One region of the Megalodesulfovibrio paquesii genome, then DNA from elsewhere that is predicted to be linked to it. Evidence: riboswitches for the same ligand, from Rfam matches in the RefSeq annotation. Region 1 holds a riboswitch; each other region holds the start of a gene.

Region 1 (5,260 bases):
GGCTCATCCAGAGCCAATGCCAGCCGCGGGCCGGCTCAACCGCCAGGTGCGAGGTACACGCGGATCGGGCTCTTGGGCTTGTCCGCGAAGTACGCGTCCAACTCCCGGATGGCGTTGTCCGTCAGTGTAACCATGATGCCTCCAGAATGAAGTATGAATTGTAGAGGCATCTAAGACTGCTGTGCGCAAATGTCAACGAAATGCGGTCAGATAGATAATTTCTTTCCATGTCATAGGCAGGAGAGAGGGCATTCGCTGCTTCCGGCATGGCGTGAGGGCATTGCTTTTTTTGTGGAAATGGTGTTCTATAACATTTTAGAATGGGATTGTGTTTTCAACACAGCGCCATAGGGAACCGTCTGCTGTTGCAGCCTGATGCAGCGGCAGGTGTGATGCAGGGAGCCTGATGCCATGTCCGCTTGTCACGATCTGATGCTTGCCCAGGATATCGCCGTCGCGCTGGAGCGGATGGCGCGCGAAGTGATGGCCCGTCACGACGGCTGCAGCGATCTTGCCATCATCGGCATCCAGCGCCGTGGCGCGGATCTGGCGGTGCGGCTCAAGCAGCTGCTGGACGCGCGCATGCCGTGCCCGACCCCGCTGGGCAAGCTGGACATCAACCTCTATCGCGACGACTGGACCACCCTGAACGTGCAGCCGACCATCAGCGATACGGATATTTCTTTTGATATTGACGGCCGGGCTGTCGTGCTGGTGGACGATGTGCTGTATACCGGCCGTACCGTCCGCGCCGGCATGGAGGCGCTTCTGGACTTTGGCCGGCCGCGCAAGATTGAGCTGCTGACTCTGGTGGACCGGGGGCATCGCGAGCTGCCCATTCAGCCGGACTATCTCGGCCTTGCCGTGCAGACCAAGCGCAAGCAGCATGTGAATGTGTTGCTGACCGAACGGGATGGGGAAGACCGCGTCTGTCTGGCAGAGCAGTAACAAGCCACCCGGTTCGAAAAAACGCACAGTGGCGGGAGACGGGTGCGCATGCACGCCCGTCTCCCGCCATATCACATGCGCTCTGGGGTGAGGCTCAGTTGCAGCCGCAGGCTTTGGCCACGGCTTCGCTGATGGTCAGCCCGGAGCCGCTGCCAGTAGCCTGTTCGGAGACGGCGCAGGAGTAGGAATCCGTCTGGGAAAAGGCGTTGCAACAGACTTGATAGCCGTTGTTGCGGCAGTTGCCGCAGACCAGTCCCGTCTCTTTGCTGAAGCGGGAGTTGTCAATATAGCAGCCGCGCTTGAACAGGTTCTGATTGTCGCGATGCACGGTGAAGGCATCGGCGGCGCCGCAGAGGCTCAGGCTCAGCAGCATGGCCGCAGTGCACAGAATGACGCGCGGGCCGCTGCACAGGCTCAACAGGTTCATGGCAATCTCCTTGCAGGCTCAAGATGCCGCTTTGGCAGTGCGACAATGGGTGAACTATAGACAACATCTAGAAAAATCAATTATTATTCTAGGTTATTGGTACATGGAAAGGCCGGGTCTGTCAAGGTGTGGTCGCTCGATTGACAACGTCACGGCAAAGGACGTAGCTTCAACCCCGTTTCTCGTCGTCAGGTGCCATTGGCTTGATAGGGAATCCCGTGTAAACCGGGAGCGGACCCGCCGCCGTAACCCCACAAAAAACCTGTTCCTTTTACGCGCCACTGGGAGCTTTCCTGGGAAGGCCGGGGCAGGTGGGGTGAGCCGGAAGACCTGCCTGAAGACGCAGCCAACTCGCGACGGCAACGGGGCTTATTGCCGACCGCGACCTGCCCGGTTCGCACGGGGTGCGCATTGCTGCCGCGATGCGCTGTTGCCTCCCTTGCTTCCTCTCTGCCGGACAGATTTGTTCCCCGCCCCGGACGCAATTGGTGAGCGTGTTGTTTTTCGCGCCCTTGTGGGCAACCTTGCCCGTGTACTGCGACCTGCGGAATGCCCATGCCTAGGGGATGGTGGATTCTCCTGGCTGTGTGCGCGGTGCTGTCCGTGCTGGCGTCCTGCACTGTCGGGCCCTGGGCCCTGGGCTTGGGGGACGTGGTGACGGCCGTGGGCGGAGCGGCGGGACTGCTGGATGCCTCGCAATTGCCCGAAGCCGTGCGGGCCGTGGTGGTGGATTTGCGCCTGGCCCGGGCCGTGCTGGCCCTGGGAGTGGGCGCGGCCCTGGCCATGGCCGGAACGACCTTCCAGGCCGTTTTGCAGAATCCGCTGGCCGATCCGTTTACCCTGGGCGTTTCGGCCGGGGCGGCCCTGGGGGCCACCCTGGTGCTGGGGCTGGGCATCACCTCGGACAGCCTCGGGCCAATGGCGGCGCTGGCTGGCGGATGGACAGCGGATCTGCGGCTCTCGGCCCTGCCTGTGGCCGCGTTGGCCGGGGGATTGGCCACCCTGGCCGCGGTGCTGGTGCTGGGCCGGCAGGCCGGGGGCAGCGGAGGGCTTTCCCGCGAGACACTGGTGCTGGCCGGCGTGGTGGTTTCCAGCGTGCTGGCCGCCTGCATCGCCCTGGTCAAAGCCGTGCATGAGGAAGCGGTGGGGGCCATGGTCTTCTGGATCATGGGCAGTCTGCAGGGGCGCGGGTGGGGGCACCTCTTGCTGTTCCTTCCATTTTTCGTCATCGGCGCGCTGGTCATGGCCCGCTATGCCCGGGAGCTGGATCTGCTGGCCCTGGGCGAGGAACAGGCCCTGCTGCTTGGCGTGGATGTGCAGAAAGTCCGGCTCCTGCTGCTGCTGGGAGCCACGCTGGTCACGGCGGCGGCGGTGGCGGTATCGGGAATCATCGGTTTTGTGGGGCTGGTGGCGCCGCATGCCTTCCGGCTCTGGCTTCGGCCACGCTCGCGCACCTTGCTGGCGGCCTCGGCCCTGGGCGGCGGTATCCTGCTGGTCTGGTCCGATGTCCTGGCCCGGGCGCTGCTGGCCACGGACACAGGGGGCATGGAACTGCCCGTGGGTGTCATTACGGCGCTGTTGGGCGGGCCGTTTTTCTGCGTGCTGCTGGGACGCCGGGGCCGGCACCCCGGCAGGGGGCAGGCATGATTCACGCCCAGGGTCTGGCCTGCGGGCACGGCGGCGCGGGCGCGGTGCTCCAGGGGCTGGATCTGCAGATTCGCCCCGGCGAGCTGGTGGCCATCCTTGGGCCCAACGGCAGCGGCAAATCCACCTTGCTCAAAGCCATGACCGGATTGCTTTCGCCCATGGAGGGGGAATTGCTGCTGGCTGGCCAGCCTGTGCATCTGATGCCGCCGGCCCGGCGGGCCCGTCTGGTGGCCTGCCTGCCGCAGCGCCTGGAAGCCCCGCCCGGCTGCAGCGTGCGCGATCTCGTCCTCATGGGCCGCCACCCGTACGCCAATTTCTGGACCGGCCCCTCCCGCGAGGACCGCGAGGCCGCCGTGGACGCCATGATGCAGCTGGATGTGCTGCACCTGGCCGACCGCGACGCCACGCGTCTTTCCGGCGGCGAGCTGCAACGGGCCTGCATCGCCCGGACCTTGTGTCAGCAGACGTCGGCCATTCTGATGGACGAACCCACCGCCAGCCTGGATCTGGCCCACAAGGCCAGACTGCTGCAGGTGCTGCAGACCCGCCACGCCGCCGGGGCCACGGTGGTCTGTGTGTTGCACGATATCAACCTGGCGGCTTTGCATTTTCATCGTCTGCTTTTCCTCAAACGCGGCCGGCTGGTGCTGGATGGGCCGCCGCTGCAGGTGGTGCGGCAAACCGCCTTGGAATTTATTTATGAAACACCATTGGTTATCATGGAACACCCGCTCCTGGGGTTGCCTCAGGTGGCTCTTGCTCCTGGGGATGTGCCTGCGGCCCTGCGTGGCCTGGACCCAGGAACCGACCGCCGCCACTGATCCGCTGGCCCAGGCGGTTCTCGTCACGGACGATCGCGGCCGGGATGTACGCCTGAACCAGCCGGCCCGCCGCATCGTCTGCCTGCACGGCGGCCTGACGGATGTGCTGCTGGCGCTGGGCAAAGGGGATCTCATTGTCGGGCGCACCACGGCTGACGACGCAATTCCGGCCCTGGCCGCGGTGCCGGCGGTGGGCACGCACCTGCGGCCGAATCTGGAGTTGATTCTGTCCCTCCAGCCGGATCTGGTCCTGCAACATGCCGGTCGGGAGGAAGCAGGCGAGCCACTCAAGGCCCTGGAGTCCCTCCAGATTCCCTCAGCAGCCTTCGAGATGGACGATTTCCCCGCCCTGTTCACGGCCATGTCCCGCGTAGCGGAGCTGGTGGGCGCCGGGGCAGACGGCGGGCAGCGGATCCAGGCCCTGCAGAATCGCCTGGAGGCCGTGCGCCACCGTGTGGCCGGCACGCCGGAAGCGGATCGCCCCGGCGTGCTGGTGGAGATCCGGTATCCCAACCTGCTGGTGGCCGGCCGAGGCTCCCTGGCCAGTCATATTGTGGAAGCTGCCGGCGGTCGTCCGGTGGTGACCGAGGACAGCCGGCATGTCCGCCTGAGCGAGGAAGCCCTGCTGCGATTGAATCCCCAGGTCTGCCTGCTCCAGCGCGGACCCATGAACCCCAACCCGGAGCCGTATGTGAATCGTCCGCATTTTCAGTTGCTTGATTGTGTGAAACAGCAGCGCACCCTGGTAGTGGAAGGCCGCCGCTTTGCCCGCACCGGCCCGGCTGCAGTGGACGCCGCGGAGGAACTGGCGGCCTGGCTGCAGGGAGGCGGGGAATGAGCGTGGCGGGTTCTGCAACGCAGTCACCCTGGGGCGTGCTGCATGGGCTGGGGGTGGGCCCGGGGGATCCAGAACTGCTGACCCTCAAGGCCGTGCGGCTCCTGGGGCAGGTGGAGGCGGTGTTTGCCGCGGCCTCCACCAAGAATGACTTTTCCCATGCCCTGGAAATCGCCCGGCCGCACCTCAGGCCCGGCACGCCGGTAACGCGACTGCCCTTTCCCATGACCTCGGATCAGGCCGTGCTGGACGCCGCCTGGCAGGCCAATGCGGACGCTGTGGCCGAGGTCCTGGCTCAGGGCAGGGACGCTGCGTTTCTCACACTTGGAGACCCGCTGTTGTTCTCCACCTTCGGCTATCTGGCCCGGACCCTGCGGACGCGGCATCCCCTGGCCCGGCTGGCGGCCACACCGGGGATCACCTCCTTCCAGGCGGCGGCAGCCACGGCGGTCATCCCCCTGGCCGAGGCCGGGGAGTCCCTGCTGGTTCTGCCCGGCGTGGCCGGTGGTGCGGCCCTGCGCCAGGCCATGGAGGCCTCGCCCAATGTGGCCGTGCTCAAGGCCTACAAGAATTACGGAGAGT
Region 2 (5,260 bases), 170 kb from region 1:
ACCGGCCACCATGGAGCCGAGCGAGGCCATTTTTTCTTGTTCCTGCAGCGTGTTGTGTGCACGTCGCAATTCTTCTTCGGCCTCAATCAATTCAGTGTCGTCCAGAAATACCCCATTGATGACCACGCGCTTCAGGCCGTCAACCTCCTGTTCGCTGACCCGGGCCTTGATGCGCAACCAGCCGTTGCGGCCGTGAAGGTCGATGAACCGGCCCAGGTATTCCCAGCGCGGCGGGCGTTGCAAGGCGTGCTCAAGGGATTGCAGAAACGCCGCGGACGGCTGCATCAGATCGGCAATGCGGTCCAGGGTGGCCAGGTCTGGATTCATGCGGAAGAGCTTGGCAAACCGCGGGCTGATAAAGGTGAATCCAAACCGTTGGGAAAGGGCGGAGGTGTCCGGCTCCAGTTCTTCCAGCCGAAAGAGCACCCCCGGGACACTGGCAGCCATATCCATCAGTTGCCCGCGGCTGGCCTCCAGGGCCTGCGCCGCGGCGACGAGGTCGGAAATATCCCGCCATTCCACAAGGATGAATTCCACATGGTCCTGCTCGAAGACCAGCGGCTTCACGCTCACATCCACTGGGTAGAGGTGGCCGGCGCTGTCCGCGTTGAGACTTTGATATCGCGACGGACGCCCGGCCAGGGCATCGGCGACAGCCTGGCGGGTGGAGGCGGTCCCGTGCGGGGCTTCGGGGCGCCACCAGCGTTGTTCCCAAAACGCACAGCCAAGCACCTGCTCAAGGGAGGCATCAATTCGCAGCAAGGCCGCCTGATTCACCTTGAGCACCTTGCCCATAGGGTCTAGCAAGGCGACGTACTGATTGGCATTTTCGAAAAGCGCTACCAGCATTTCCTCGTTGTGCTTGCAGCGGTCCTGCCAAAACCGGGCCCGCGTTGCAGAGCGGATGAGAAACGCCAGAAAGGCCAGCAGCAGCACATCGGCCAGCACCATTCCGGTGATCACGGTTCGTGCGGCGCTCTGCCAGCGCGACATGGCTTCGGAATAGGGCTGCTCCAGGATCAGGCGCCCCCCCTCAGGGGTGGGCAGCGTGGCTCGCAACACGGAGGAGGAAAAATCCGGGGAGCCTTGAAGCAGGCGTAGTGGGTCCTGCCCCGGACGCTCCAGAATCAGGAGGCTTTGCGGTGGCAACAATTCCTTCAGGAGGGCGTCCGGTGGCGGAAACGCCAGGGCGCCTTCGCCCTGCACGGCGACAAGCCTTGCCTCCAGTCGTTCCAGAGCAGCGCGTTCTGCGGCAACGCGGTGCTGGCGATAATGCATGGCAAAATAGCCATTGAGCACCAAAAGAAAAATCCCTGCAAAAATACATATTTGCAGAGTGTGTCTTGAGAAAAGTGGCTGCGACGCAGCAGATGACAAGGAGGTGCCGGCCATGAGGCTCAACAGGATGTATAAGGATGTGCCAAAAAGGACGTGCGGAAGTGGGTAGCTCCTTACCATGGGTGCCTGAACAGGTCCAGCGGCAAATTATCACAATAATGTCAAGGGAATAGCAATCCTAAAAAAGAGGAGAAAGCGGGTGTTCAGGCAACAGCATCCAGGACCAGATGGCTGAGATAGCCCAACACGGCGGCAAGGTAGCCCGGGAGAACGGCCTGCCAGGGAAGTTGATAGAACCACAGGGGCAAGGCGCAGACCAGGGCCGGGATAAGAAGCGCCGCCCACCACCGGTGCGTAAAGCCCCGGTGGCGCGAAATGGCGGGCAGCATGGCAATAAATCCTAATATTGCCGACCACTTGTATCGCTCTTGGGCCATGAGTACCATGTCCACCACGGCCAGGAGGGCGTAAAAAAGGTGCTGGCCCTTGGAGTTGGTGTCCACATCCGGGAAGATGGAAGCGCCCAACCCGATGAGCATCAGCATGGTGGCGGTAAAGGGATCGAAGGTGGCCAGGTTGTGATGGTGTGCCGCTGCCAGTCCACCTCCAATCACAACACCACCGAAGGCGAGGTGCAGCTTGTATCCGGGCATACTCATCTCTGGGCTCAGGTGCGTCCAGCCATTTCCTTGCTGCTCACGCGTGGAAAGTCAAGATTTCAGTGGTTGATCGATGTTTCACGTGAAATAACATCCTTGAATTATTGTCTATTATTTTTGACGAGAGTGGGGAAGGGTGGCTGTTGGTTGCGCCGGGTTGATGTGTGTTGATCACAGTGGGGCACAGCCCCTTTTGACTTCTCCGCCCCCCTGCGCTAGACAGCCCGCAAGAACAGGAAACGGAAGACGGTGTAAATCCGTCGCGGACGCGCCGCTGTAACCGGCAATCTCCCCGCCTGGGCCACTGTTTCTGCGGAAATGGGAAGGGTCAGGCATTGCGCAAGGGGCCGGAAGCCAGAAGACGCCCTGTTCTGGAGCAAGACTGCCTCGCGTGCCAGGCAGGAGTGGCAACCAGTCTGCATACGCGCGTTTGCCAGGAGCCCGGCGCTCCCGAACGCGTTTGCGCCGTTGTGTTGTTCCCGCCCCTGTGTTCCCCCCGCGTTGCATCTCCGCTCCTTTGTTCAACACGCGAACGGCAAGGAGTTTTGGCAATGGAAACGCATGTGCTTGGATTTCCCAGAATCGGCTCGGCCCGCGAGCTCAAGGTTGCCCTGGAAAAACGTTGGCGCGGTGAGAGCAGCGCAGAACAGCTGGATGCCACCGCGCGCGAGCTCAAAATCCGGCATTGGGCCCTCCAGCGCGAGGCCGGGCTCTCCCTGGTGGCTGTCGGAGATTTCTCCCTGTACGACCACGTGCTGGACACGGCGGTCGCACTGGGGCTTGTGCCGCCCCGCTTTGTGGCCCAGGACGGCGAATCGGCTCAGGACCGCTACTTCCGCATGGCCAGGGGCGACGCCGCCCGCAACCTCCCGGCCATGGCCATGAAAAAGTGGTTTGATACCAACTACCACTTTATGGTTCCCGAGCTCTCGCCCGGCCTGCAGCCCACCCCGGGGGGCCTGCCCGCCATTGAGGATGCCGCCCTGGCCCAGTCCCTGGGATTTCGACCCAAAACCGTGCTGCTTGGGCCCATCACCTTTCTGAGCCTGTGCCGCGAGGATCATGGTGCGGACCGCTGGGCGCTCATGCCCGCGCTGCTGGAGGCCTACGCCGAACTTGTGCGGCAGGCGGCCGTGCGCAGCAAGTGGATCCAGCTGGATGAGCCGATTCTGTGCACCGAGATGTCCCCGGACGCCCGGGCCTTTTTTGCCCAGTCCTGCAAGGCCATCCGCCGTGCTGCGGGCGATTGTCCCGTGATGCTGGCTGCCTACTATGGCCCACTTGGGCGAAATCTGGAGCTGGCTCTGGACTCTGGCTTTGCAGCCGTGCATGTGGACGCCGTGCGCGGCCGGCAGGAGCTGGAGGCCGTGGTCAGCCGTCTGCCTGGCGGCATGCGGCTCTCCCTCGGACTGGTGGACGGGCGCAATATCTGGAAAACTGATCTGAATGCGGCCCGCCAGCGGGCTGAGGAACTGGCCCGCCGCCTGGGAGTGGAGCGGCTGCTGCTCGGCTCCAGCTGCAGCCTGTTGCACAGCCCGGTGGATCTGGAGTCGGAAACGCTCCTGCCTGCACGCGAGCGACGCTGGATGGCCTTTGCCGCGCAAAAGTGCCGCGAGGTGGCCGCGCTTGGGGAGGCCGTGGCGGGCAATGCGGACGAGGCTTTTTTTGCGGAGAATGCCGCCTGCCTGGCCGAGCGCAGGGCTGCTCCGGAACTGTGCGACCCGGCCGTTCGCGAACGGATCGCTGCGGTGGAGCCGGCAATGACCCGCAGGCAAAGCCCGTTCCCGGTGCGCAAAGGGCTGCAGCAGGCGGCACTGCAGCTGCCGCTCTTGCCCACCACCACCATCGGCTCCTTTCCGCAAACGGCCGAGATCCGAACCGCCCGTCTGGCCCACCGCCGCGGCGAGATGAGCAACGATGCCTATGCACAGTTCCTGGAACAGACCATTGCCGACACCGTCGCCCGGCAGGAGGCGCTGGGTCTGGACGTGCTGGTGCATGGCGAATCCGAACGCAATGACATGGTGGAATACTTCGGCCAGATGCTCCAGGGCTTTCGCTTCAGCGGTAACGGCTGGGTGCAGAGCTACGGCAGCCGCTGCGTCAAGCCGCCCATCATTCTGGGGGATGTTTCCCGCCCCGGCCCCATGACCCTGCGCTGGATCGGCCATGCCCAGTCCCTGACCAGGAAGCCGGTCAAGGGCATGCTCACCGGTCCGGTGACCATCCTGAACTGGAGCTTCGTGCGCGATGACCTGCCACGCTCGGAGGTCTGCAGGCAGATCGCCCTGGCCATCCGCGATGAAGTGCAGGATCTGGAAGCCGCGGGTGTACAGATCATCCAGATCGATGAAGCCGCGTTCCGCGAGGGGTTGCCTCTGGCTCCCGAGGCCCAGGAGACCTATCTGGAGTGGGCCGTGGAGGCCTTCCGTCTGGCCTCCTCCGGCGTGCAGGATGGCACCCAGATCCACACCCATATGTGCTACAGCGAGTTCGGCCCCATCCTGCGCTGGATTGCGGCCATGGATGCGGATGTGGTCAGCATCGAGTCCAGCCGCAGTGGCATGACCCTGCTGCAGGCCTTCAACGACTTTGATTACCCCAACGACATCGGCCCTGGCATCTACGATATTCACAGCCCCCGCGTGCCCGAGGTGGAGGAGATGGTGCAGCTGCTGCGCAAGGCGCTGGAAGTCATCGACGCCGAACGGCTCTGGGTCAATCCGGATTGCGGCCTGAAAACCCGCGCCTGGCCGGAAACCATGCGCAGCCTGGCCAACCTCGTCGCCGCGGCCAAGGCCGTCCGGGCCGAGGTGCAGGGCAGATAGGACGAGACCAGAAAACGAGAGGGAGCCCCTTTTGAAAAGAGGCTCCCTCTCACACGGGTCGTTCTCAAAGGAACATGCTCTAGAACATGTTCTTTTCGCTGTCGGCCAGGGTCTTTTCGATGACTTCCTGCAGGGCCGGGGGCAGGCCCTGGATGTCCACGTTCAGGAAGCCCCGGACGATGGTGGAGGTGGCTTCATCCTCGTCCAGGCCACGGGCCATGAGGTATTCGATTTCTTCCTGGTCAATCTTGCCCACGGCAGCTTCGTGGGAAAGCTCCACGCCGTCCACGTCGGCCACCAGTTCGGGGATGGCGTGGATCTTGCCGCCGCCCAGGATCAGCCCCTTGCATTCCAGGTGCCCCTTGGCAGGCACGTGGGTGCCGGAGATGCGGCCGCGGTTGATGATCACGCCGCCGGTGGTCAGGGTGCGGGCGA
Region 3 (5,260 bases), on a different contig from region 1:
ACGCAGCCGCCCTTCACCATTCCCGACACCATCTACGCCGCCATGGACGCCCGTCCCGAAGGCCGCGAACTGGAAGCCACCTGGAACGAGCGCTTTGCCGCCTATGCCCAGGCCAATCCCGAAAAGGCCGCCGAACTGACCCGTCGCATGGCCGGCGACCTGCCTGCGGATTTTCAGGATCTGGCCGCCAGCCTGATACGGGAAATGAACCTGATGGAAAAGCCAGTGGCCTCGCGCAAGGGATCCCAGATGTGCCTGGACGCCCTGGCCCCGCGCCTGCCCGAGCTGGTGGGCGGCTCCGCGGACCTGGCCGAATCCAACTGCACCCACTGGAAAGGCGCGGTGCATTACCGGCCCGACGTCCCCACGGGCACCAGCGTGAACTATGGCGTGCGCGAGTTCGCCATGGCCGCCATCATGAACGGCCTGGCCCTGCACGGCGGGTTCATCCCCTTTGGCGGAACCTTCCTGGTCTTTTCCGACTACATGCGCAATGCCATGCGCATGAGCGCCCTCATGGGCCTGAAGGCCATCTACGTGCTGACCCACGACTCCATTGGCGTGGGTGAGGACGGGCCGACCCACCAGCCCATCGAGCACGTCAGCTCCCTCAGGCTCATCCCCAACCTGGCCGTCTGGCGGCCGGCGGACGCTGCGGAAACCGCCGCGGCCTGGACCTGGGCCCTGGCCCAGGAAACCACGCCTTCGGCCCTGTGCCTGACCCGCCAGAACCTCGCGCCCCTGGTGCGCGAAGCCGACGCCCTGGCCAACATGGACAAGGGCGGCTACGTGCTGCTGGACGCCCCGCAGCCCAAGGCCATCCTCATGGGCACGGGCAGCGAGGTGATGCTGGCCGTCAAGGCGGCCCGGCAGCTGGCCGAGGAAGGCGTGGCCGTGCGCGTGGTCTCCATGCCCTGCCAGGAAGTCTTCGACGCCCAACCAAAAGCCTACAAGGACGCCGTGCTGCCGCCGGCGGTGACCCTGCGCGTGGCGGTGGAAGCCGGAGCCACAGGGCTGTGGTACAAATACGTGGGCAGCGAAGGCGCCGTGGTCGGGCTGGATCATTACGGCCTTTCCGCCCCGGCGGACAAGCTGTTTCCCGAATTCGGTCTCACGGCAGATCGGATTGTGGCACTTGTGCGGGAAATGCTGTAAGGCTTGACAGGAACGGCTGTTCCCATCCTTACGCGTCCCGTCCATCCCAGGAGATGTGATCATGCATGTGTTGCACATGGCCAATCTGGATCTCGCCGGCAAGCGGGTGCTCATCCGCGAAGACTTCAACGTGCCCCTGAAGGACGGCGTCATTTCCGACGCCACCCGTCTCACGGCCTCCCTGCCCACCATCAAGCTGGCCATGGAGAAGGGCGCCAGGGTCATCGCCATGAGCCATCTGGGCCGGCCCACGGAAGGCGAGTTTGACGAGAAGAACTCCATGAAGCCTGTGGCCGACTGGCTGAACGAACACCTGGGCGGCAAGGTCCGCCTGGTGCGCGAGCTGGAAGGCGTGGAGGCCGCTCCCGGTGAGCTGGTGCTCCTGGAAAACGTGCGCATGAACAAGGGCGAGAAGAAGAACGATCCCGAGCTGGGCAAGAAGTACGCCGCCCTGTGCGATATCTTCGTCATGGATGCCTTTGGCACAGCCCACCGCGCCGAGGCCTCCACCCACGCCGTGGCTCAGTTCGCCCCCGTGGCCTGCGCTGGCGTGCTCCTGGCTGCCGAACTCGACGCCCTGACCAAGGCCCTGGGCAGCCCCAAGCGGCCGCTTCTGGCCATCGTGGGCGGGGCCAAGGTTTCCACCAAGCTCCTGGTCCTCAACAATCTGCTCAAAAAGGTGGATGGCCTCATCGTCGGTGGCGGCATCGCCAATACCTTCCTGGTGGCCCAGGGGTATGGCGTGGGCAAGTCCCTTTACGAAGCCGATCTGGTGGAAGACGCCAAACAGCTCCTGGCTGACGCCAAGGCCCAGGGCAAGACCATCTATGTGCCCACGGATGTGGTGGTGGCTGCCGAGCTTTCGGCCACGGCGCGGCCCTTCCTCAAAAATGTGGACGAAATTGGCGCGGAGGACATGGTCCTGGACGTCGGCCCGCAGACGGCCAAGACCTATGCCGCAGCCTGCAAGGACGCCGCCACCATCGTCTGGAACGGCCCCGTGGGCGTGTTCGAATATGAACAGTTTGCCGGTGGTTCCAAGGTGCTGGCGTATTCCATCGCCGACTCCGCGGCGTTCTCCCTGGTGGGCGGGGGCGATTCCGTGGCCATGGTGGAGAAGTTCGGCCTTGCGGCCTCCATGGGCTACATCTCCACCGGCGGCGGCTCCTTCCTGGAGTTCCTGGAAGGCAAGGTCCTGCCGGCCGTGGCCATGCTGGAGGAGCGCGCCAAGGGCTAGAGGGCGCTGGCTCGGCCGCGCGCCGGCCAATTACCGGCCAGTTGACCGGACGGCCTAATTGTGATTTGAGTGCCTCGGGCGCCTGCAAAGGCTTAATAGGGAATCCCGTGCAAGTCGGGAGCGGACCCGCCGCCGTGAGTCCCATCCAACCGTCACCTCCTTGCGAGCCACTGGCCCTTTGGTCCGGGAAGGCCGGGGTGGCGGGGGACGAGTCGGAAGACCTGCCCGACAACTGACACCGCCCCCGGCAACGCGGACTTTGCCGGCCCGGCTCTTGTGGACAAGGGAAAAACGGCCCCTTCTCCTGCGCACGTGGGAGAAGGGGCTTTTTGCGTGGTTCGCCCTGTCCGACCGTCCGCACAACGCGAGGAGGAGTATCATGAAACAGGCGCTGTGCACGCTGCTGCTGGCGGTGGTCCTGTGTATGCTGCTGGGGCAGCCCGTGGAGGCCCAGGCCCATGGCGGCAAGAAAGGCGGCGAACCCAAGGTGGCCATCCTGCTGGTGGCCTTTGGCACGTCATACGAAACAGCCCGCGGTCCGCTGAAGGACTTCGAGGCCAAGGTCAAGGCGCGTTTCCCAGGCGTGGAGGTTCGCTGGGCCTGGTCGTCGCACCAGATCCGGCAAATGGAAGGCGCGGAAGCCGTCGATTCCCCGGCCGAAGCCTTCGCCCGGCTCATGGAAGACAAGTTCACCCACGTGGCCGTGCAGTCCCTGCAAACGATTCCTGGGCAGGAATTCCACATGCTCGCCGAGACGGCCCGCCGCTTTGAAGGCATGCCCAAGGGCTTGCAGCACATCGAACTCGGGATGCCGCTGCTCAGCTCCACCGGGGATTTCGAGGCCGCGGCCAAGGCCCTCCTGGCCAATGCGCCCAAGGGACGCACTGCCAAGGACGCTTTGGTCTTCATGGGTCATGGCACCCACCATCCCGGCAACGCCATGTACCCGGCCATGCAGTATTATTTGTGGAAGCTCGATCCCTTGGCCTGCATGGGCACGGTGGAGGGCTCACCCTCTTTGGATGACATTGTGGCAGAGCTGACTCGCAAAAAGCCGGCCAAGGTCTGGCTGATGCCCTTCATGGCCGTGGCGGGTGACCATGCCAACAACGACATGGCCGGCGATGAGGAGGACAGCTGGAAGACCGTGCTGCGCAACAAGGGCTTTGCCGTGGAGCCGGTGCTCAAGGGCAGCCTGGAAAATGCCGGCCTGGTGGACATCTGGATCAACCACCTGGCCGAGGCGTTGGACAAGTTGCAGTAATCCACGCGTGGCGCAGGCCATGCGGCGCATGCATGGCAGAATCGCATTGCAACCGGGCCAGGGGGCAGCTCCAGGCCCGGTGTTACATGAAAGCGGGTGGGTTGCCGACGCTCGCCGCTTCAGTGACTCCCGCCGCCCGCGGCAGGCATCGGGCTGTCCCCCTTGAACAATTCCACCGGTGTCGCCCCAGGACGCATGGCAAACACCCGCAGTGGGTTAGCAGAGGAGGATGCCTGCACGTCGGTGTAGCCCACAAAGAGAATGGACTGCCCATCAGGGGACCAGACCGGTGAAAAGGCCGTGAAATCCTCGCTGGTAAGGCGCGTGATTTTGCGGGTGGGCGTGTCGTAGAGGAACAGTGCTGTATTAATATCGTTGATCTTTTTTTGAAAAAGAGGCGTGCCGGGGACGCTGGCGCTGAACAGGATGGTCCCGGGTTCGCCGGGGCGCGGCGCGAAGCGGTCGGCGCTGGTGAAGCCTTCGCTCCTGCCGGCGAACTCGGTCAGCGGGGTCCGGGCCAGGACTGCGCCATCCAGGCCCACGCGATACCAGTGTGACATGTCGTGATACGAGATGCTCTGGCCGTCCGGAGCCCACACGGGCTCAAACACATCATCGCCGTGCTGGCTGTCACCACCGGTCCTGATGATGCAGGCAGGTGATTTGCCAGGGTCCAGGGTCCAGAGTTCGGTGTGATCGTCCCGGAAGGAGCAATAGAGCAGGTGCTGCCCCGTGGGGGACCAGGCCACGGTGCGCAGGATGCCGCCGTCGTGGACCAGGACCTCGGTGTTTCCGGTATCACGGTGATACAGCACCAGATCTCCATGCCTGGAGTCCTTGTCTGAAGAGCCTTCCACAGGGATCCATACGACCCGCATCCCATCCGGAGAGAGCGAGGGCGACATGCCCTGGCCCAGGCGCACGGGTTTGCCGCCCACGCCATCGCGATACATGACCGCACCGTCCAGGCAGTACACCAGGGGGAATCCAGGCTCGGCGGCATGGGCCGTGGCCGTGGCGGCCAGCAGCCACAGCGCGCAGCAGAGCAGGGGACACAAAAGGGGATGACGCATGGGGCGGCTCCTGCAGGCTCAGGGGTGAAAGGGAAGCACGGCCATTCCGGCCAGCACCCACACCCTACGCGCATCGCCACCACTTCGCCATTCGGAAGAAATGCCGGGCCGCTGTGGCGGATTCTCCGGACACGCACCCGCTACCGCGTGAAGTAGCTGACGAATTCCTGATTGCCCTTGGGGCCAAGGATCTTGGAGGGGACGACGCCAACCAGCGTCATCCCCAGTTGCGAGGTGACAAAGGCCGCCACCGTGTCCACTGCCTCCTGGCGGTCTTCCTCGCGCCGGACCACTCCTTTGACCGTGCGGCCTGGCCCCAGTTCGAACTGTGGCTTGATGAGCGCCACCAGCTCGCCGGGCGTTTTGAGGAACTGCAGGCAGGCCGGCAAGACCTGCGTGAGCGAGATGAAGGACACGTCCACGCTGATGCAGTCCACCAGCTCTGGCAAGAGATCCGGCTCGGCGTGGCGCAGGTTGATGCGCTCCAGGTTGACCACCCGCGGATCGGCCACCAGCTTTTCGTGCAGCTGG
Region 4 (5,260 bases), 310 kb from region 1:
GCGCAGGGGGTGATCCGTCTGGGTGGGGTACGGGTTGCCTGTCCGCCCCAGCTGGCCGGTCAGCAGGCCGTGCTACTGCGGCCCGAGGACGTGGCCGTGGGGGACGTGGCCGTGGGGGAACGGCATCCGGATCTGCCCGACGAACCCCTGGCCACGGTGGTCCAGCGCGCCTATCTGGGCGAACGCATCCAGCTGCGGCTTTCCACCCAGGAAGGGCATGAGATGCTCTGTTATGCGAACAAGCCCTGTCCCTTTCATCCGGGAGCCACGGTGACTGTGCGCTTCCCGCAACACCGCCTCTTGCCGGCAACCGAGTCATGAACGAACTCTTTCTCATCGCCCACATTTCCGATCTGCACATCAAGCTGCCGGGCCGCCTGGCATACGGGCGCGTGGACATTGCCGCCGGCCTCGTCCAATGCCTGGAGACACTGGCCCGCCTGCCCCAGCAACCCGATGCCGTGCTGCTTACCGGCGACCTGACGGATTTCGGCCGGCCCGAGGAGTATGACCACTTGCTGGAACTGCTTACGGCCACGCCCCTGCCCATGTACCCCGTGCCGGGAAATCATGACCAGCGCGCGGCCCTGGCTGCGGCATTTGCACGCCACGGCCGCCCCCTGCCGGTATCCCCAGAATCGGAATTCCTGCAGTACAGCTGCGACATCGGCCCCCTGCGCCTGCTGGCCCTGGATACCCTCATCCCTGGCGCGGCAGCGGGTGGCCTCTGCCCGGCCCGGCTGGCCTGGCTGGCCAGGGAACTGGCCAGAACCCCGCGCCGGCCCACGGTGCTGGCCATGCACCACCCGCCCATGCACACCTTTATCGGCCACATGGACGACATCGGCTTCGTGGAAGGGCTCGACGGGCTGCGCACATTGCTCATCGCCCACCCGCAGGTGGAGCTGGTGGCCTGCGGGCATCTGCACCGGTTGATTGCCGGACAGTGCGGCGGGCGCAGGGTACTGACGGCGCCGGCGCCCGCACATCAGGTGGCCCTGGATCTCCGCCCCGATGCGCCCTCGCAGTTCATGCTGGAACCCCCGGGTTTTCTGCTTCACGCCTGGTCATGCAGGAATGGCCTGGTGAGCCACCAGGTCTTCAGCGGTCAGCATGAGGGGCCGTATCCTTTTTTTGACGAACACGGCCTCATTGACGACTGAATCGGGCCTGGCTCGGGCCTGGCGCGTCGAGCAGGAGGGTCCGGGGGCGCATGGAAAGCGCGGCGGCCAGGGAAATGTCCAGGTCATTCAGTGCAGGATTCTGACTGCCAGGATACTTACTGTACCGTGCCTGTTCCAGGGCCAGCAGGATCGGGCAGGGCAGGGTCATGGGATGCTCCATGTCGGCAATGCGCGGTCCCTGCTGTTGCAAGGCCCGCAGGCCGCGCCGCCGATGAGCACGGGCGCGGCCAGGGCGCCATCAGAAATGTGCATGATGCTCTCCATGATGATGGCCACAACTCGCGGCCGGATGCTCCTGCTGCAGCGAGGTGAAGGCATGACGGAGATGTTCCATCCATAGCGCCCGGAATGGCGCGTGCTCCAGCGTTCCGGTGGGTCGGGTCAGGACCTCGATGCCCGCGGCCTGGAGCATCGTTTTCCAGGACCGGGAAGACTGGCCCAGGATGTCCACCTGCACGTGATGTCCCGGCACGCTCATGAACGGCACCAGCCAGCAGCGGGCCGCGCCGGCCGCCTGCAGCCGGTCAAGAACAGCCGCGATGCCCAGTCGCTCCCCAGGCCGGCCCATCAGCGCGCCAAGAAAGGCAAGCGGGTCGTCCTGGCGGATGCAGGCCTCAAAATCCAGATAACGCTGCTGCCCGTGATGGTAGGTGCCATGGCCCACGAGCACCACGGCCTCTTCCTGCCGGCGCTCGGGAGGAATGTATCCTGCCAGGGCCTGCCGGGCGCGGGCGAGGTCTTCCTCGCTGGTCAGGAGGGGGCTTCCGATGACAACCTGCTGAAATCCCTTGCGTGGATGCTGGTAGGCCAGGGCCTGGTCACGGGTCCAATGGTATTCCACTCCAGGCACGGTGTGCAGGGATTGCACCACCAGATGGGTCACCCCGTCATCGTGCAGCCGGGAGAGGGCCACGGCCACGGAATCCTGCGATTGGCCTCGCGCGGCCAGCTTTCGCCGCACCTTGTGGGCCGTGTACGCCCAGGCCACAGGAACGCCGGGGAACTGCTCCCTGACCTCGGCCTCCATGGCTGCGTAGCCCTGGCCCGCATCGGCAAGGGCTACCCCGAAGGCGGCCAGGAGAATGCCCGGCCGGGCAGGCCGGGGCCGGCCAGGGGCGTGGTGGTGCTCATGATCATGCGCGTGATCATGAGTCTCATGATGCACACCATCCTCATCCGCATGTGCATGATCGTGCCGGCAAAGCCGGTCCTGCCCGCTTCCGTTCCCGTGATCATGGTGATGGCAGCAGTGCAGAAAAGGGTCGAGAACAGGGCTGGGCATGAAAAATACTCCTCACTCGATTCCGGATTGGACAACACCAGTATCCGCCGGATTTCGAGGAGGAGCGACACACGCAGGCAAGCGCCGACATCCCCGTGCCGGCAAAGACCCGTTGCCTGGGGTGACACGTCTGGCAGGTATTCTGGCTCCCCCGGACTCCGCCCCGCCTTCCCATCCGTGTCGGACAGTGGCGCGCATGGGGCATTGTGCTTCCCTGCGTTGCAGGGCCGGGGCTACAGCGGCGGGTCCGCTCCGGATTCACACCGGATTCCCTCTTGTGCTCCTTGGCGGAACACCAGACGCGCTGTTCGTATCGCGCAGGATGCCACGTCGTCAAGATGCATGCCACACAGCAGGCAGGGGCGCTGCATCCACCCGACAATGGCGCAGCCGGTGGCGGTTGCTCCATGCCATCGAACAGCTGCCGAAAAGCTGCCGGTCAATGGTGGTAAAGGTATCACAGCGCGGCCATTGCCTGTTCCCCGGGCTGTTGCAGCGCCGGTGACTTGGTGGCCCCCCTTCGCCAGACTGGGACTCGTTGAGGTGACCAGCGTCAACGCGTGGCGAGTGCGCGCGGTGTGTCGTCAGAGGAAGTGCAGCGTCCCGACATGTGGGATCCGCCGGCCCGGGCCATGGCGTAGCCCATCAGGGAGAAGGTGTTGGCATTGTGCAGTACGGTCGCAGCCAGAGGCGAAAGCACGCCGGCGGCGGCCAGGGCCAGCAGGCTGGTGTTGACGGCCACGCCTTGCCACAGGCAATGCTGCAGGATTCGATGCTGCCGCAACGCGATGTACCGGCCCGCGCAGAGGGCGCGCAGATCCTCTTGCAGGATGATCGCCTGGGCCGAGGCCTGAGCCAGATCCCCGCCATGCGGCATGCAGATGCCCAGGTCCGCGCTGGCCAGGGCTGGCGCGTCGTTCACGCCATCCCCGACTACGGCCACGCAGTGGCCTTTCCTTTTCAACTGCCCGACGATGCGGGCCTTGTCTTCTGGTTTGAGCTCCCAGTGAATGGCGTCCAGTTCCGGCAGCTGATCCAGGAGCTGTGCGGCGGTCCGGCGATGGTCACCGGTAAGGACCACCAGTTTTTGGACGCCGAGCTGTCGCAGTCCCTGCAATGCGGTCCTGGCCTCGGGCCGCACCTGTTCCTGCAGGCCGAGAACGCCTTGAATGACGGTGCCCTGGACCACATACAGGGCCATCTTGCCCTGGGCTCGCAACGCAGCGGCCAGCTGCTCCGCATGCGCGTTGCCCGACCAGATTGTTTCCGGAAACTGATCCAGAAACCGCCGGCTGCCGATCAGGGCGCGGACGCCATCCACCACGCCGCAGACGCCATGGGAAACATGGTATTCAACCTCGCCGATCGGATCGAGGAGCAGGCCTGCCCGGTGGGCTTCGGCCAGAACCCCGCGGGCCACGGGATGCCCGTAATGTTGCTCCAGGCGCGCAGCCAGAGTCAGGACAGCCTCGGGCGACCAGTTCTGCAGGGGGAGGATGTCCGTGACGCGCAGCTCCCGCGTGGTCAGCGTGCCGGTTTTGTCAAAGACTACCGCATCCACCCGGGCCAGGGCATCCAGCGCCCGGCCGCCCTTGAGCAGCAGCCCGGCCTTGGCTGCAGCGCACAGGCTGCTGCGCACGGCCAGACGCGAAGGGAATTTGACGGAGCAGACGAAGTCGATTGAGGCCACTGAAGCCGTGCAGGCCATATCCCTGGTAAAGGCAAACGCTCCCGCGCCGAGGGCCACTGTGGCCGGGGCGAGGCGGTCGGCCGCGATTTCGCCTTTGATCTCGGGCAAGGCTTTGGTTTGGAGGGTGTTTTCCAAAAACCGATTGATCCGGGCCATGGCAGTGTGTTGGCCAACCTTTTCCGCCCGGATGCGAAGACGGCCATGCTCCACCACTGCGCCGGAGATGGCCCGGTCGCCGGGCCCCAGGTCCACAGGCATGGACTCCCCGGTGATCATGCTGTGATTGACCAGCGCCGCGCCGGTGAGCACCTCGCCATCCACCGCTACGAGCTCGCCCGGTCCGCACACCACCACTTCGCCCACCGCCACCGCCTCGCAGGGGCATTCCACTTCCACACCATCGCGCTCCACCCACACCGTGCGCCGTTGCAAGCGCATCAGGCAGTGCAACAGGGCATTGGATCGCCGATCGTTGCGCTGCCTGATGTAATCCCCCAACACGCGCATGAAGGCAATGGCGCACACAGCCGGATAATTGCGCACCGCCAGGCAGAGCCCCACGCTCACCGCATCAAGGGAGGAGGCCGTGAACCCCCGGGAGAAAAGGTTGTTCAGACCAGAGATGATAACCGGCAGCCCCGTCAGCACGGCCAGGCCGGTCAGCGCCACAAAGGCCACTGGCGGCAAGGCCAGGCTCACAACAACCGCGGCAAGGTGCAGGCCAATCTCCACAGCGCCAATCTCCCGAAGCCTGGGGACGCCCGGCACAAAGGCTTCCGCAGGTGTTGCGGCCAGGGCGGCCATGATGCTGGCCTTGCGACCCGGCAGGCCGTCATGCTCTACCACCACCGAACCGGCATGCGTATTGACCCGTGCGCAGACCACGCCAGGCAGCGAAGCCAGGTGTGCTTCGAGAAAATCGGTGTTCAGCCTGGGGTGGCGCAAAAAATGTCCCTTCAATCGAAGGCGTTGCGGCAGTGCATGGACGACCCGAAGCTGGCGGATCGGAACATAGTACCGGGGGCTGGCGTGCTGGAGCATGGGAGGTCCGAGTGGCAAAAAAGAGGAGGGGGGGGCATCGCCGGGCAGCCCGCCGCGAGCATG

What was found. Region 1 has a riboswitch for cobalamin ahead of ACYQ00_RS09645 (FecCD family ABC transporter permease). Riboswitches for the same ligand answer to the same signal wherever they lie in the genome.
Region 2: linked by a shared signal. The riboswitch ahead of metE (5-methyltetrahydropteroyltriglutamate--homocysteine S-methyltransferase) and the one ahead of ACYQ00_RS09645 (FecCD family ABC transporter permease) in region 1 are both predicted to bind cobalamin.
Region 3: linked by a shared signal. The riboswitch ahead of ACYQ00_RS14600 (sirohydrochlorin cobaltochelatase) and the one ahead of ACYQ00_RS09645 (FecCD family ABC transporter permease) in region 1 are both predicted to bind cobalamin.
Region 4: linked by a shared signal. The riboswitch ahead of ACYQ00_RS11065 (sirohydrochlorin cobaltochelatase) and the one ahead of ACYQ00_RS09645 (FecCD family ABC transporter permease) in region 1 are both predicted to bind cobalamin.

The regions. Positions count from the first base shown of each region.
Region 1 covers NZ_BAAIGQ010000005.1:679,852-685,111, forward strand. The annotation lists gene ACYQ00_RS09630 (IscA/HesB family protein) at 1-134, opposite strand, end outside; gene pyrR (bifunctional pyr operon transcriptional regulator/uracil phosphoribosyltransferase PyrR) at 412-948, shown strand; gene ACYQ00_RS09640 (hypothetical protein) at 1,043-1,375, opposite strand; cobalamin riboswitch at 1,549-1,727, shown strand; gene ACYQ00_RS09645 (FecCD family ABC transporter permease) at 1,931-3,022, shown strand; gene ACYQ00_RS09650 (ABC transporter ATP-binding protein) at 3,019-3,843, shown strand; gene ACYQ00_RS09655 (ABC transporter substrate-binding protein) at 3,809-4,681, shown strand; gene cobI (precorrin-2 C(20)-methyltransferase) at 4,678-5,260, shown strand, end outside.
Region 2 covers NZ_BAAIGQ010000005.1:845,031-850,290, forward strand. The annotation lists gene ACYQ00_RS10410 (PAS domain-containing sensor histidine kinase) at 1-1,278, opposite strand, end outside; gene ACYQ00_RS10415 (metal-dependent hydrolase) at 1,542-1,997, opposite strand; cobalamin riboswitch at 2,239-2,360, shown strand; gene metE (5-methyltetrahydropteroyltriglutamate--homocysteine S-methyltransferase) at 2,549-4,825, shown strand; gene ACYQ00_RS10425 (SufB/SufD family protein) at 4,905-5,260, opposite strand, start outside.
Region 3 covers NZ_BAAIGQ010000006.1:382,697-387,956, forward strand. The annotation lists gene tkt (transketolase) at 1-1,155, shown strand, start outside; gene ACYQ00_RS14595 (phosphoglycerate kinase) at 1,217-2,392, shown strand; cobalamin riboswitch at 2,452-2,635, shown strand; gene ACYQ00_RS14600 (sirohydrochlorin cobaltochelatase) at 2,772-3,656, shown strand; gene ACYQ00_RS14605 (biopolymer transporter Tol) at 3,776-4,729, opposite strand; gene ACYQ00_RS14610 (TlyA family RNA methyltransferase) at 4,870-5,260, opposite strand, start outside.
Region 4 covers NZ_BAAIGQ010000005.1:987,327-992,586, forward strand. The annotation lists gene ACYQ00_RS11050 (ABC transporter ATP-binding protein) at 1-321, shown strand, start outside; gene ACYQ00_RS11055 (phosphodiesterase) at 318-1,163, shown strand; gene ACYQ00_RS11060 (hypothetical protein) at 1,150-1,332, opposite strand; gene ACYQ00_RS11065 (sirohydrochlorin cobaltochelatase) at 1,423-2,466, opposite strand; cobalamin riboswitch at 2,582-2,781, opposite strand; gene ACYQ00_RS11070 (heavy metal translocating P-type ATPase) at 3,020-5,197, opposite strand.